One region of the Paenibacillus sp. ACRSA genome, then DNA from elsewhere that is predicted to be linked to it. Evidence: riboswitches for the same ligand, from Rfam matches in the RefSeq annotation. Region 1 holds a riboswitch; the other holds the start of a gene.

Evidence for each region. A riboswitch is a leader RNA that binds a small molecule or an ion and turns the genes downstream of it on or off. The one in region 1 is predicted to bind glycine.
Region 2: it holds a riboswitch for glycine, as region 1 does, so the genes downstream of both, gcvT (glycine cleavage system aminomethyltransferase GcvT) here and sdaAB (L-serine ammonia-lyase, iron-sulfur-dependent subunit beta) in region 1, are expected to answer to the same signal.

What each region holds. Positions count from the first base shown of each region.
Region 1 is NZ_JAKRNP010000007.1:140,880-149,181, reverse strand. Features, by position in the region: gene MH215_RS20075 (ABC transporter ATP-binding protein) at 1-538, opposite strand, end outside; gene MH215_RS20070 (HAMP domain-containing sensor histidine kinase) at 611-2,155, opposite strand; gene MH215_RS20065 (response regulator transcription factor) at 2,152-2,835, opposite strand; gene MH215_RS20060 (alpha-glycosidase) at 3,144-4,898, shown strand; gene sdaAA (L-serine ammonia-lyase, iron-sulfur-dependent, subunit alpha) at 5,098-6,036, opposite strand; gene sdaAB (L-serine ammonia-lyase, iron-sulfur-dependent subunit beta) at 6,026-6,715, opposite strand; glycine riboswitch at 6,827-6,962, opposite strand; glycine riboswitch at 6,967-7,092, opposite strand; gene MH215_RS20045 (MFS transporter) at 7,546-8,302, opposite strand, start outside.
Region 2 is NZ_JAKRNP010000013.1:17-8,318, forward strand. Features, by position in the region: partial or broken gene MH215_RS24600 (hypothetical protein) at 1-269, opposite strand, end outside; gene gcvH (glycine cleavage system protein GcvH) at 685-1,077, opposite strand; glycine riboswitch at 1,418-1,541, shown strand; glycine riboswitch at 1,545-1,643, shown strand; gene gcvT (glycine cleavage system aminomethyltransferase GcvT) at 1,889-3,025, shown strand; gene gcvPA (aminomethyl-transferring glycine dehydrogenase subunit GcvPA) at 3,022-4,377, shown strand; gene gcvPB (aminomethyl-transferring glycine dehydrogenase subunit GcvPB) at 4,455-5,939, shown strand; gene ptsP (phosphoenolpyruvate--protein phosphotransferase) at 7,397-8,302, opposite strand, start outside.

The sequences.
Region 1 (8,302 bases):
GCGGCATGCGTTTGATCAATTCACGGATCTCCTGAATACCTGCTGGGTCAAGCCCATTCGTAGGTTCGTCCAAGATCAATAACTCAGGCTCACCCAATAGGGCACTCGCGATACCCAGACGTTGCTTCATCCCCAGGGAATATCCTTTCACTGGACGTTTGGCATCCCGAGTCAGATCAACGATGGAGAGAACCTCCGCAATTCTCGACTTCGGCACATCAATGATCCGGCGCAATGCTTCCAGATTCTCCACCGCATTCAGATGACCATAGTACGAAGGATACTCGACAAGTGATCCTATACGCCGCAGAATATCCATGCGATCTTTGCGAATATCTTGATCGAAGATTCGAATAACGCCCTTTGTTGGCTTAATTAAACCTAGTAGCATGCGAATCGTGGTTGTTTTACCCGCACCGTTCGGACCTAAGAAGCCGTAGATATCTCCTTTTTTGATATGCAGATCAAGCTCACGTACTGCTGCACGATTACGATATGTTTTCCATAGATTAGCCGTTTGAATAATGTTATCACTCACTGTTTAATCACCTCGGATTACATCGTAACCCGCCAAGGTTAAAATCAACGTTATCTGAAGTTTAAGTTTAGTTTAAAAATGAGTTTTGTCGCCTTTCACTCCTGTACCGCTATAGAGATAGATTCGAACCCCTTGGGCTGAACTGTCCACTTTCTTGCGAAGACCCATCTCACGAACCAGCAGATCAACGATGGATAGACCAAGCCCTGTTCCCTTCGTTCCTGTATCCTCCAGCATGCCCGGGCCATGATCCTGAATAAGCAGAGCCGTCTGTCCTTGAATCTGCTCTGTCGAGATGCCAATATATTTGCCGGTTGCCGCATAACGAATAATGTTCTGAAACAGATTATCGAGAATACGACGCACGCCTTGTTCATCTACCTGCCAGAGTAGAGGCTCGTCCGGTAGATCGATGTCGATATCAAACTGTTCCTTTTCCCATACTGGATACCATGCCGCAGCCGCCTCCCTAACAATCCGCAGCATATCCTTCTCCGCCAGCTTCAATGTATACTTTCCACTCGTCAGCAAGTTGTAAGATAACATGTTGTCGATAAGTCCACCCAGATCCTCCATCTTGGCTTCCATTCGCAGTAATGAACTATTGCCCGTATGACTTAGCTCCTCTTTGTGCAGAGCATGCATATGTCCTCGAATGACCGTCAACGGTGTGCGAAGATCATGGGAAAGACCCGCAATGAGACGTTTACGCAGCTGCTCTTCCTCTCTCTCCCGCTGCCGGCTGTCCGTAAGCTGACGCACCATATCATTGAATGACTCTTCCAGATGACCAATCTCGTCCTCTCTTCGGATATCGACAGGTAGCGGGATGCCTTCCTTCCCCGGTGCCATCATTGCCGTCTGTAAGCGGACTAACCGTTTGCGAATGCGAGCGAAGAAGAGAATCGACATCAGAATAAAGAACAGAAAGATGATGCCCATGAATAACCCTAAGTACAGGAGCTCCATCGGCCAGTTATTTTGTTGTTTCTGCATCAAGTAACGAGGAACCTCAATCACCATGAAGCCTTTCCCCTTATCCTGATCGCCGCCTTCAATAAAAGAAACCACCGTGAGTGGATCTCGATAAGTTGCTTCCTTCATAAATTGCAACGTACTCGCCGCATCCCACACCGTTGGCACTTGCGTCACGATGGTCTTCTCGTCATCCATCGTCCATCTCAGCGTCTTCATGGTTGTATCGCCCGACGACACTTCTGACAGCGTTACTCCCTCACCTACTAACATAAAACTCGTATCCCCACGTTCATCCACACGGTACATGGAAGACTTCGGATACTTGTTGTGTAGCTGCTTGATCCGTTGATCAATCTCGGTTGAAGAGGCATCGCCTAATTTCATCGCTTCTTTAGACCAGAGGTTGCTAATGTGGTTAACGTCACCATACGGTGCATCATTGTTATAGCCGTTGCTCACCACAACCACGTAAATGATTGATGTGATCGGAAGAACGACAGGCACGAATAACACGGCTGCCAGAATAAGAAACATATAACGGGACATTAAGGAACGGCCGAAACGGAGCTTTTTCTTTTTCCCCGGCTTCTCCTCTTGCCGCTTCTTCGCCTTACGTGAGCCTGATCTCCACCAGGTCATGGCTTTTTCACGCGGTAACCGACACCACGGATCGTCTGAATAATGGTCGGATTGGCTGGGTCACGTTCCAATTTCTCGCGGAGATGACGAATATGTACCATTAACGTTTTGTCCCCATCCAGATAAGGCTCATTCCAGACCGCTTCATAGATCTGCTCCTTCGTTCGAATCATGCCCATGTGCCTGAGCAGGTACGCAAAGATATGAAACTGTTTCCCAGATAGAATGACTTCTTCCTGCGTAAGCTCATTCACAATTCGGTTATCCTTCTCATAGATGGACAGATGATCAAGTTTCACAACTTCATCCGCAGTAATGTTCGTCCCTGCCTTACGCAGTTGGACTTCGATTCTAGCGGCTAATTCATCCGGGTGAAAGGGCTTCGTGACATAATCATCGGCAAAATCAAGCCCGTGCAACTTATCGTCAATCGACGTTCTAGCCGAGAGCATCACAATTGGAATGGTAGGATGTTCTTTTTTGAGTCGCTGTCCTACCGTAAATCCGTCCAGACCCGGAAGCATGACATCAAGGATAATCAGAGAGCAGCCTTTCGCCGCCTCCGTTGCACCTTCACCACTTTCCAGCCAGATCACCTCATATTCACGTTCTTCTAGATCTGCTCTAACCCATGTCGCAATTTCGACTTCATCTTCAATGTATAATAGTTTCGGCTTCATACGCTCAATTCGTTTCCCTTCTTTACCCTTTGGGTTAAATATATATTTGAAGCATATTAGAGAATGTTCAACATGTCTGCTTTTTGAACCTGCATGATTAGGGCAAGCTTGTTGTATTCAATCAATACAAATTCATGACATCGGGGTACAGTGACCCCTCTACATTCCATTATAACCTAATCACTCATCTGGGAAATGTTACATAAGCACGTGGTGCTCTGCATCGTGTGGAGTAGTCGTCCACATTCGAGGGATTACGATCCAACATGCCAACATACGCTGTGTGTTACGACGGGAGGATACTTACTATGCTGCTGGAAGCCATCTATCATCAACCCAAACGCAATTGGGCCTATGCCTATGACAAGGATACTGTTCGCTTGCGTCTACGCGCCAAGAAGAATGATCTCACCGAGGTACACGCCTTGACTGGGGACAAATACGCTTGGGAACAAACGAAAGAATTGATCCCTCTAACAAAGTATACATCGGACTCGATGTTTGATTATTATGAAGGGCAAGTACGCCCTCCTTATCACCGTCTGAAATACTCTTTCCTCCTCAAAAGTGGAGAAGAACAAATCTGGATGACCGAAACCGACTTCCAAGAGGAAGAGCCGGATGAGCCGGGGCGAATGTTTCAGTTCCCCTACATTCATGAAGGTGCGGTATTTACGCCACCTGCTTGGGTGAAAGATGCTGTCTTTTATCAGATCTTCCCCGAACGGTTCGCGAATGGCAATGCTGAACTTAATCCAGAGAAGGTGGAGCCTTGGGGAGGCGAACCGACACCATTTAATTTCTTCGGCGGTGATCTACAGGGTGTCATTGACCATCTCGATTATCTCAGCGAGCTTGGCATTAATGCGATTTATTTTACGCCAATCTTCGAAGCGACAACCAATCATAAATACGATACCGAAGATTATATGCGGGTAGACCGGCACTTTGGAGATGCAGAGACTATTAAACGGCTTGTGCAGCTGTGCCATGATCGTGAGATTCGTGTCATTCTAGACGCAGTGTTCAACCATGCTGGGAAGACATTTGCACCATTCGTCGATGTACAGCAGAACGGAGCAGAATCCAAGTATAAGGACTGGTTCCACGTCCATGAATTTCCGTTGGATGTGAAGGACGGCATTCCCACTTATGAGACCTTTGGCTTCGAAGCCCACATGCCGAAGCTGAATACAGAGAATCCTGAGGTGAAAGCGTATTTGCTGGAGGTTGCCGAGTATTGGATCAAAGAGGTTGGCGCCGATGGCTGGCGGCTTGATGTCGCTGATGAAGTAGATGATGCCTTCTGGCGAGATTTCCGCCGTGTCGTGAAGGCTGCCAATCCGGAAGCCTACATCCTGGGCGAAGTGTGGAACGAATCTTCTGCTTGGCTGCAGGGCGATCAGTTCGATGCATCGATGAATTATCCGTTTACCGAAGCGGTCAATCATTTCTTTGTCAAAAATACAATGCATGCTGAGCAATTTGCCAATTCCATAGGTCGTCAATTATCACGCTATCCTCATCAGGCGAGTGAGGTCGCTTTTAACTTGTTAGACAGCCACGACACGCCCCGCTTGCTCACCCTCTGTGAAGGGGATCAACGGAAGATGAAGCTGGCTGCGTTATTCCAATTCAGTTTCATGGGTGCACCATGTATCTATTACGGAGACGAGATCGGACTAGACGGTGATCATGACCCTGGTTGTCGTAAATGTATGGAATGGGATGAGGCGAAGCAAGACCGCGAACTGTTCGACTTTTATCAAAGACTTATTGCACTCCGTCACGCTCATCCCGCTTTACGCGCAGACGGTACCATTCGATTCCTACAAGCCCGCGAAGGCGGTAGCCAGCTTGTCATGGAACGTCAGAATGAAGAAGAACGCATTCTAATCCTGTTCAATCGCTCAGAAGAAACTGCCATTGTTGAGCTGGAGACGGATACAGATGATTGGAATGAGCTGTTTGGCGAGAAGCACCGAATTGCGCTGGAAGAAGGCATACTTGCGATCGAGCTTCCTGCCTACGGATATGCGGTGTTAGGCATGGCTCTGGAATAATATGAAGTACATGCGAAGCTTCATCCAGAAGCCTTGCATGATGTCAGCGCTCGACGCGCGCCGGGTGCTATAATTGGTATGCGGTACGAATTTGACACAGTACAAATACTACCCTTATGCCAGCTTTCCGTTTCGAACCCATGTACGCCAAAGAGGCGCCAGCAGAAGGTTACTACACTGCTAGGCGCCTCTTTATATGTTATTCTGAGGCAGAATCTGCTGCCCCGTCTGTTTCTAACTCTGGTTCCGGTGCACGTTTTGCCTTCGGTTTAGCAAGCTTCTCCATCATTTTCCGACCTGTCGGGGTCTGAGCCAGCCCACCCTGAGCCGTCTCCCGATGCCTACTTGGCATAGCACTACCTACTTCAAGCATGACATCAATGACTTCATCTGACGGAATGGCGCTACGCACCCCAGCAAGTGCCATATCAGCAGCGGCTAGAGCGGTCACGGCTCCGAGTCCGTTGCGGACGATGCATGGAATCTCGACGAGACCTGCGACTGGATCGCAGATGAGTCCGAGTGTATTTTTTAACGCCAAACCTACCGCATGAACGACCTGCTCCGGTGTTCCTCCACGTAACTCCACCATAGCACCTGCCGCCATACCAATCGCGGAGCCTACCTCAGCCTGACAGCCACCCTCAGCACCAGAGATAAACGAATTGTTCGCAATCACATAACCGATCGCTCCAGCGCAGAATAGTCCGTTGACCAGATGCTCGTCAGTCCAGCCAAAACGTTCCTGGGAACTGATGAACACACCAGGAATAATGCCGCACGAACCCGCTGTTGGTGTAGCGACAATTCGCCCCATAGATGCATTGACTTCAGAGACACACAGGGCGTATGCCATTGCAAGTGCCGAAGCATCACCTGAGCAGGTCTCCCCTTTACGAATGTATTCCGCCATCCTCTTACCGTCTCCACCGGTCAGACCACTACGGGACACCGTATCTTCATTCAGCCCTTTATGAACCGCTTCCTTCATCACCTGATAATATTCAGACATCTGCTGCACAACATCTGCTTCCGGCGTATTCGTCTCTTGGACTTGTTCTTCAATCATCAACTGAGCAATAGTCTTGGATTCAGCCGTGCAGATCGTATTCAGTTCATGCAAATGCTTAAATCGCATCTGGACTCACTCCCTTCTTCAAATCTATTACACGAATATCCAGCACATGATCCAGCGACTTCAAACGGCTTAACATATCCGGGTCTGGTGCTCCATCCATCTCCATTGCAGTCAAAGCTTCACCATCCCGAGCTTTCCGATCTACCTGCATATAGCCGATGTTCACGCCTGAGGAGCTAATCGTAGACGTGACAGATGCGAGCACCCCTGCTTTGTCAGCATGACGCAGCACCAATGTTGGGAACTCCCCACTGATCTGGACGCGAAAATCATTCAACGCGTGCACCGATACACTGCCGCCGCCAATGGACGCACCGATCAATGAGCATTCACGGTCACCGTGCCACAGCTCAATTTTGACCGTATTGGGATGGGGTGCAGGCAAGCCACTTGTGAAAAACTCAACCTCCATACCCGCCTGCTCTGCATACTCTTCAGCATCCGGTATTCGCGGATCATCTGTCGCATAATCAAGCAATCCGCCAATCAGGGCAAGATCTGTGCCATGCCCTTGATACGTATCGGCAAAGGATCCGTATAGTGTCAACCGGGCGCGCTCCGGCGTACAACCCAACCACTGACGAGCAATTCTGCCAAGTCTAGCCGCTCCAGCCGTATGTGAACTTGAAGGCCCCGTCATTGACGGACCAATAATTGAGAAAACATCTTTAAAACGCATCAAAAACCCTCCATTTGTATTCGTCATGTTCATCCAGATACTTAACCATAATGTTCCATTATTACTGAATGATGACATCAAAAAAGGACAGAAGAAGGCCTCAAGCCCTCTCTCTGTCCTCGATACCTGAGAGTTTCATGACCAACAGCGTTCAGTCGATACAGTGCATGCCTTGTTCTTACACATACTGTACCAGGCTGTTTAATCATATACCCCTTGGGTGGCGCATCATGCGCACTCTCCAGAGTTGCGTCCAACGATGGTACATTTACCTGAGAGATTAACCGCCGCGCCGGGTGCGTAGGCAGCTTGCTCCTTCGGTGCCTGATCGCAGGCCATCTTACTTAGCCAGCTCAGGTCTCTCCCGCTCGTTATCATCCGCTGTATGGAATTATTCTGATGAGATCAGAATGATGCTGATTATGATTCACAATAGTGACATTGAAGCTAAATCATATCGTGATCCGATGAGAAGACACTCTTACTCATTAAGATTAATCGACCGGAAGTTTCATGTCAATAAACTTAACGATTTGTTGGTTCTTTACCAAATGTAAGCGTTATCTACTGTGAACTTTTGTCACATCATCACTAATGTTGCTCATTTATCTACATCTTTGCTGTTAATTCTATGTATGTTCAGGTGTGTCCAATGGTTCGGGTATTAAGGCAAACTTCTGTTTAAAACCTTCTGTCCGAGACCTTCTCCCCTATAAGACACACCAATGCCCAACTTACTTACTTACTTACTTACTTACTTACTTACTTACTTACTTACTTACTTGTCGAGCCGTTTCATTTCTGCAATTCGTTCTCCACAGCGGTTCAACCTACTTCAGCGTTGCACTCTTCGTCACAGCCTCTTGATAATACGAACTTCTTGAAGGAAGCAAGCTAGTGATCCATAAGATAAGTGCCACTAACATCATGGCTGCTGAGACAACCGTATACACAAGACGAAGGGATAAATATTCTGCCACTACCCCTGCAATCAAAATAGAAACCACCTGAAGCGCACTCAGCATCAGTCCGATGACACTGCTCATCCTGCCCATTAGATCTACCGGAATATTATTCTGGTAAAAGGTAACCAGGCCTGTGTTGGCAAGTGCTGAACACAATCCAAGCAGGATAAAGGCGAACGCTGCCAGCTCGAAGGAAAACGAGCGTGCAAACAGGAAATAACCAAGCGAGACCATAAGCACGCCAATCCCCATCATATGACGGATCGGAATATGTTTGGCGAGCAGGGTGACAAGCAACGAACCGACTAGATAACCGATGCCGGTAACACTCATCAATGCCCCATATTGAGATTCAGACAAGTTCATCACCTGACGAATAAACACAACTTCCTGTGCATCCAGCGACATGCCAATGACGAGAACAATCTGAAATATGACGTATATCCCGACAACGTAACCGCTCTTGCGACTAAACCTCAGCACGGCTTGCCAGTCCTGAGCGATGATCCGTGGTGACAATCTCGACTTCCCACCACTCTGCTCACCTATACCCAGTTTCGGTAACAGCATAAGAATCAGTGCGGACACGGCAAACGAAACACTATTCACGTAGATCGCCGCT
Region 2 (8,302 bases), on a different contig from region 1:
CCTAATACAGGAGAGATCCTGGTCGCAATGATCGGTGCAATCGTTTCTGCCAGAATGGCTGTGTTACTGGATAACGCTCGCATGTTCGCTGCTAAATCTTTTACTGTGCTTTTGTCCATGGTGTAGGTTGCGATCGTTGAATACTGAGGTTGGGGAACTGTGCCAATGTAATCACTTGCAGAAGCTTGATTCAGAGTGACAGGAACCAGCGGGTACACAGCCGCCGTAACCATCGAAGCCAGCAACACTTTTTGAATGATATTTTTCATAGACTTGTACACCTCCACATGTTGTTAAATTCTAAATTCAAGAAAGCTGTCGTTCCTTGCTTATATGTCATTATAGACGCTCCAATACGAGAAACAACTGTAATCCGTGAATTCAGGATGATAGCCCCAAATGAGTTAAAGTCATTCAATTGCTGTACGTTCATCCATCAACTTCCATGTCCCATAGGCAATCATGGGCATCTTTTCTGCCTTTGAAACTATAGTTATCCTTACCAAAAATAGGGACTTAGTACCTATCCATTTATCAGCAAATAATATCCTTTCTATGCTTATTCAGCACGACAAACCACAACAAAAAGCACCTTTGTGATTCAAAGCTTCCCCAAAAGGCGATTACTTTGTTCCACAAAAGGTGCTCATATTTATTATAGGTATATTCAATTACATTCGAAGTTTAATCCTCGGTATGTTTGCGATAAGCGTCCGCGTTCATGAGCTTAGATAAGGCTGTACTCAAATCCCCATTTACCCGGATCTCAATCATCCAACCTTCTTCATAAGGAGAGCTATTTACAAGCTCTGGCGCATCTTGTAATGCATCATTGATCGCAATAATGGAGCCGCTAACCGGTGAAAACAAATCAGACACCGTTTTGACAGATTCAATCGTACCAATGCTCTCTTCGGCTTGTACACTGGATTCAAGATCAGGCAATTCAACAAACACAATGTCACCCAGCTGATGCTGCGCGAACTCGGTAATACCAATACGTACGGTATCCTCCCCTACGGTCTGCACCCATTCGTGCTCTTCACTGTACAGGAAATCACTTTTCAATTCGCTCATCGATATCCGCCTCGCTTTTCATTAATGAGTGCATGCGTTCTTCAGCCATTCCTTTTTCCCAGAACATAGCGTATGATATTTTCGATTCAAATGTCAAGATACCTTACAATTTATTTGTGTTCTACTACCTAAAAACAAGCTCATCAAAATACGAACTTACATATACTAGTTATTATTGGAATAGTAAGCGCAGTCTTTTAATTTATCCGAACATTAATTTATATTTAAACACAAATATTCGTATTTATTTGAAAACCGATGACATTGTTCTTGACATTACTATGCAATTCGCGTATTAATGGAAGGAGTAAAACTGTTTTCGTTGTGTGCAATATCGCGGATGAATGTAAAGGGAGAGATTACCCAAACACCCAAATCTGGATGTTCATGCGGTAACGCCGAAGGAGTAAACCACCCGACAAGCGGGCGGTGAATCTCTCAGGCAAAAGGACTTTTACGGGACGCAACTCTGGAGAGCATCTACCCGCCCGGTAGGGCGTTACGATCACCCAAGGGGAAACCTGCTGCATTGGCGGCGGGGTAACTCTCAGGTACCAAGGACAGAGCCTAAGAATACAGCGTGCTTCTGGCATGCCGGTTCTTTGGCCTGTCCTTTTCCTTTTTCCCAAAAAAAAGATGAACTCAGGAACCAAACCGTGCGGCATAACGCATCTCAGAAGTACGGGCTTAAGTAAGACTTATATTCATTACTCAACATACTTATACCATTTTTAATAACGATCATGTCCTTTCAATGATAATCCATATGCAACACATTCAGCCGCTTGACGGCTAATGAAGAGGTGATTCGATGTCTGATTTACTTAGAACTCCACTCTTTCCACTCTATCAGCAGTATGAAGGTGTACGTTGCATTGACTTTGGCGGCTGGGAACTGCCTGTACAATTTAGTGGCATCCAGAAGGAACACGAGGCCGTTCGTGAACGCGCTGGACTGTTTGATGTATCCCATATGGGCGAATTCACCGTTCAGGGTGAGCAAGCGGAGGCTTTTTTGCAGCAAATGACCACGAATGATGTAACTGTGCTTGTTCCCGGTCAGGCACAATATACGTTGATGTGTTATCCCGATGGCGGTGTGGTGGATGACCTGCTCGTGTATAAGCTAGAGGAACAGCATTATATGTTAGTGGTTAATGCCTCCAATATCGATAAGGATTGGGCATGGTTGGTAGAACATCTCGCTCCTGGGGTAACCATGACAAATGACTCTAAGCAGACTGCCCTTCTAGCACTGCAAGGTCCATTGTCTGTTGATATCCTCACAAAAGTTACGGACATCAATGTAGCTACCATTGAGCCGTTTCGTTTTGTACAGAATGCGGAAGTCTGCGGTGTAAAATTGCTGTTATCCCGCACCGGATATACCGGCGAAGATGGCTTTGAGCTTTATGTTGGAGCAGATCAAGCAGCTACGGTATGGAACGGATTGATGCATGCTGGGGAGGATCACGGATTAGTTCCGGCTGGGCTTGGTGCACGGGACACCCTACGCTTTGAAGCAAAATTACCTTTGTACGGACAGGAATTATCACCTACGATCTCCCCGCTGGAAGCTGGGGTTGGTATGTTTGTGAAGCTGAATTCTGGATCTTTTATCGGACACGACGTTTTATCCCAGCAGAAAAATGATGGGCCTGCTCGCAAATTAGTCGGTATCGAAGTGCTGGAGCGTGGAATTCCACGTCCCCATTACCCTCTCTACGCGGATGGTGTACAGATTGGCGAAGTAACGACAGGCACACAATCACCTACGCTGAAACGGAATCTTGGGTTAGCCCTCATTGACAGCAAATATGCTGCGCTAGGTACGCCACTGGAGATTGAGATTCGTGGCAAAAAACTAAAAGCCGAAGTCGTAAAGACCCCTTTTCATAAACGGATACGCACGTCTAAGACACCTACTCAAGGAGCTGATCAAGCATGACCAAGCATCGTTACATTCCCATGACCGAGCAGGATCAGAGCGCTATGCTGGCAACAGTTGGTGTAGACACGATTGAAGATCTCTTCCGAGATATCCCGCAGGAGATTCGTTATCAGGGCGAGCTTCCCGTATCCTCTCGGTTAGATGAATATGCTCTTACACGTCATATGTCCAAACAAGCTGGAGCCAACGCCAACTTCGAGACACACGCAAGCTTCCTGGGTGCAGGCATCTATGATCACCATATACCGTCTGTCATTAATCATGTAATCTCCCGTTCAGAATTTTATACTGCATATACACCCTACCAACCTGAAATTAGTCAGGGCGAGCTTCAAGCCATATTTGAATTTCAATCATACATTTGCGAATTAACAGGCATGGCCGTGGCCAATGCGAGTATGTACGATGGTGCAACAGCTTTTGCAGAAGCAGGAAATTTGGCTGCAGCAGCCACTCGCCGTAAACAATTGATCGTATCACGTACCGTCCACCCGGAAGCACGCCAAGTATTGAAAGCCTATGCTCATGGTCTTAGTCTCGATATCGTTGAGATCGGGTATCAGAATGGCGTAACCGACTGGGATGCCTTACAAGCTGCTATTTCAGAAGATACAGCCGCAGTCATGATTCAAAACCCGAACTTCTTCGGTGCCATTGAACCGATCCAACAAGCAGCTGACCTTGCTCATGCACATAAAAGCCTACTTGTTGTCAGTACCAATCCTATTTCACTTGGACTGCTAGAGGCTCCTGGCAAGCTTGGTGCTGACATTGTTGTCGGCGACGCTCAACCTTTGGGAATTGCCGCGTCACTGGGCGGGCCAACATGTGGATATTTTGCTGTATCACAAGCTCATATGCGCCGTATTCCTGGTCGAATCGTAGGTCAGACGACTGATCGTAACGGCAAACGCGGCTTCGTACTAACGCTTCAGGCACGCGAACAACATATCCGCCGGGAAAAGGCGACGTCTAACATTTGTTCCAACCAAGCCTTGCTTGCACTCAGCGCATCCGTGTATATGTCCACAATGGGAAAACAGGGCATGATCGATGTAGCCGATCTCAATTTGCAGAAGAGTCATTATGCACTCGAAGTGTTCAAAGCTATACCTGGTGTAAAAGCAACCTTCAACACACCAACATTTAACGAGTTCGTCATTCAATTGCCTGAAGGAACAAACGTTGATGCCCTGCAACTATCGTTGCTGGATAAAGGTTTTATCGGTGGTTACGAACTCAGCCGGGAGTATCCCGAGCTTGCCGGACATATGTTACTCGCAGTTACGGAGCGACGAACCAAAGAAGAAATTGACGAATTCGCACGAGCATTGGAGGGATCGTTGTGAACCAAGAAACGAGAACATCACCAGGACAAACCGAGTTAGCGCCTGTTACTGCATCACCGGTGAACACCGAAACCGAATTGAAGAATACTGCTTCAACAGCATCTCCTGCTCCTGAACAGACTCTCATATTTGAACTTAGCAGCCCTGGACGTGTGGCTTATTCTCTACCGGAATGTGACGTGCCTCGCCGAGATCCCGGAGCTTTGATTCCCCGGGAAATGCTACGGTCAGAAGCAGCTGCGTTACCTGAAGTATTCGAAGTCGATGTCATCCGTCACTATACAGCTCTATCCCGCCGTAACTTCGGAGTAGATAATGGATTTTACCCACTCGGCTCCTGTACGATGAAATACAATCCCAAAATTAATGAGGATGTTGCACGCTACAGTGGATTCGCCAAAATTCACCCATATCAGCATGAGTCCAGTATTCAAGGTGCTCTTGAGCTGTTGTACACACTGCAAAAGGATCTTGCTGGCCTGACTGGCATGGATGCCGTAACTTTACAACCAGCTGCAGGCGCCCATGGCGAATGGACGGGGCTTATGATGATTCGGGCCTACCATGAAAGTCGTGGTGAAGTGCGTACTAAAGTAATCGTGCCTGATTCATCCCATGGAACTAATCCAGCCAGTGCAACGGTTGCTGGGTTCGAGACGGTAACCATTCCTTCGCGAGCGGATGGCCTTGTTGACCTTGATGCACTTCGCGGGGCAGTGGGCAACGACACAGCCGCATTGATGCTTACGAATCCTAATACGCTTGGTCTGTTCGAGAAGGATATCCAGGAGATCGCTTCAATTGTGCATGAGGCAGGCGGATTATTGTATTATGATGGCGCTAATTCAAACGCAATTATGGGCATTACCCGTCCGGGAGACATGGGCTTCGATGTCGTACATCTGAACTTGCACAAAACGATGAGTACCCCACATGGTGGCGGCGGCCCTGGTGCTGGCCCTGTCGGCGTGAAAAACCGCCTCGTGCCTTATCTGCCTAAACCGATGGTGATCAAAAATGATCAAGGCCTCTATGCTCTGGACTATGAAGGCGATCAATCCATTGGACGTGTCAAAGCGTACTATGGCAACTTCGGCATCTTGGTACGTGCTTATGCTTACATGCGTACGTACGGCCCTGAGGGACTGCGACGTGTATCTGAATGTGCTGTGCTTAATGCGAATTATATGATGGCACGTCTTGCACCTTATTACGAAATTCCATACCCAGGTGTATGTAAACATGAATTCGTGATGTCCGGTCGTGGACTGAAGCAATATGGTGTTCGTACATTGGACGTTGCCAAGCGGTTGCTTGATTTTGGCTATCATCCACCAACGGTGTATTTCCCACTCAATGTGGAGGAATGCATTATGATTGAGCCTACCGAGACCGAAAGTAAAGAAACACTCGATGGATTCATTGATACAATGATCCGCATTGCGAAGGAAGCAGAAGAAACACCTGAATTGGTGCTTAACGCCCCTTACGGCACACCGGTAACTCGTCTGGACGAAACAACCGCTGCTCGTAAACCTGTATTGAACTGCGCTTGCAGTTAGGACATTTAGAATCTTATTTGAGGGCAAATCAGACTTGAAAACATTTCCACTACCTTTCCGTTGCCTTACCTGAGCCTTTTCGCTGACTTTCCGCTGACTTTCTGTCATACTGCATCTGTGTTGGCTACCTCTTGCGTAGATCGGTACGTCTGTGGAAATTTCCTTGGTTGGAACGTAAATTGGGCACAATCTGCTCCTTTTGGAACGAAAAGTTTTTGCAAACTTTGCATCTTTCAGAGTTATAGAACGTGCCTAACCAAATCATTGTTCACACAAAAGCTCTTGCGGATTGTACTTCTGCAAGAGCTTTTGTGTGTTACTTTCCCCTTCTGCTGATGGCATTGTTGCTGCCAGTTGCTTTTGTCTTCTTACAGATACCAGTGTTACAGCCCAGTTGCTTTCCTCTTCTTACAGAAACTAGTGTTGCCGCCCAGTTACTTTTCCCTTCTTACAGATACCAGTGTTATCACCCCGTTGCTTTCCTCTTCTTACGAAAACTAGCGTTGCCGCCCCATCATGCTGTTAGAACATGTCTTAAACATAGGTAAGCTGTATTCAGATCAATTATGGCGTCTATATTACTCACGTCTAGATTGGCTTATGGGCTCACATGGTGATGTCCAGTGGGATTTTCGGCTCCAGACACTGGCTTATAACCGTGAGCGACAACACCGGTCCATAAGATACTTTATGAACCATGACATCTTATTGAGCCCATAGGCGCACACTGGTGGCGTCCATCGTAGTTCTTAACTCCAGACTGGCTAATGCCTCTGAAGGGACAGCACTGACTCTGAAGATATGCTAAGGAATCCAGGACATCTTATTTGGCCCATAGGCTCAATTTTTCAATTTTTAGGAACACCAGACACGTTATTTCTCGAAATCACCGGCTATTAAAACGAAAAATGGCTGGTATTTCCGATATAACGCGTCTCAGGTTCTTTAGATTTCTGCGGGCTCTTCAAACACCTGAATAAGACGTTTCAGATTCTTTAGAACTGAGTGCCTACTACTCACCACTTAAAAGTCATTGCTAGGAACTTAGCACTTGCGACTTGAGACTTGCATCTTACAACTTGCAACATTTAGAACTCAAATCTTGGCTCTTTGCACTTACACTTGGCTCTCGGCTCTCGGCTCTTGGCTCTTCACATAGCACTTGATACTTGGCTCTCGGCATTGGTAAGTGACCCTAGCTCTCAGCACTTACACTTGGCTCTTGGCATCTAGCTCTTGGCATCTAGCTCTTAGCTTTAGCTAATCCGACTTAATAGTTTCCCTGCTTGAATCAAAAGAAGCCGGCATCTACTGTCAGGTAGATCCCGGCACATGCTGCTCGAAACAAAAAAAGCCAGTAACCGCTGTAACAGCGGATACTGGCAAAATCGCTGCATAAACGCAGCTCATTATCGGAAAAAGAAGACCTTTAAGCTCCGGAGGAAACCCCGGCAAAATTACGCTTGAATGCTTTGAACCAATTCAACGACTTGTTCAGCCGTTTGCATATCCAATGCTTTGGCAGCCAATTCTTGCATGTCCGCACGGGACAATTTCGTGATTTGGCTACGTGCTGGCAGAATGGATGTTGCGCTCATGCTGAACTCATCAAGTCCAAGACCGAGCAACAATGGAATTGCTGTTTCGTCTCCCGCCATTTCTCCACACATGCCAACCCATTTTCCTTCACGGTGAGCTGCATCAATGACCATTTTAACCAAGCGCAAGATGGCAGGGTTGTATGGTTGATACAGGTAAGATACACGTTCGTTCATACGGTCAGCAGCCATTGTGTATTGAATCAGATCGTTTGTTCCGATACTGAAGAAATCCACTTCTTTAGCAAACTGATCCGCCAGAACTGCAGTCGAAGGAATTTCGACCATGATTCCGAGTTGGATGCTGTCTGAAACAGCGATACCTTCAGCAACGAGCTTCTCCTTCTCTTCGAGCAGGACAGCTTTTGCTTCACGGAATTCACCCAGTGTTGCGATCATTGGGAACATGACACGCAAGTTACCGTGTACGCTTGCCCGCAACAATGCACGCAATTGTGTACGGAAGATATCCAGGCGATCCAGACACAGACGAACTGCGCGGAAGCCGAGGAATGGGTTCATTTCTTTTGGCAGATCCAGGTATGGAAGCTCTTTGTCTCCACCGATATCGAGTGTACGAACAACAACAGGTTTACCTTCCATTTTTTCCAATACAGCTTTGTAAGCATTATACTGGATGTCCTCAGAAGGAAGCTTGTCTCTGCCCATGTACAAGAACTCCGTACGATACAGACCTACAGCCTCTCCACCGTTCTCTAGAACGCCAGCAACATCATTTGGAGTACCAATGTTTGCTGCGAGCTC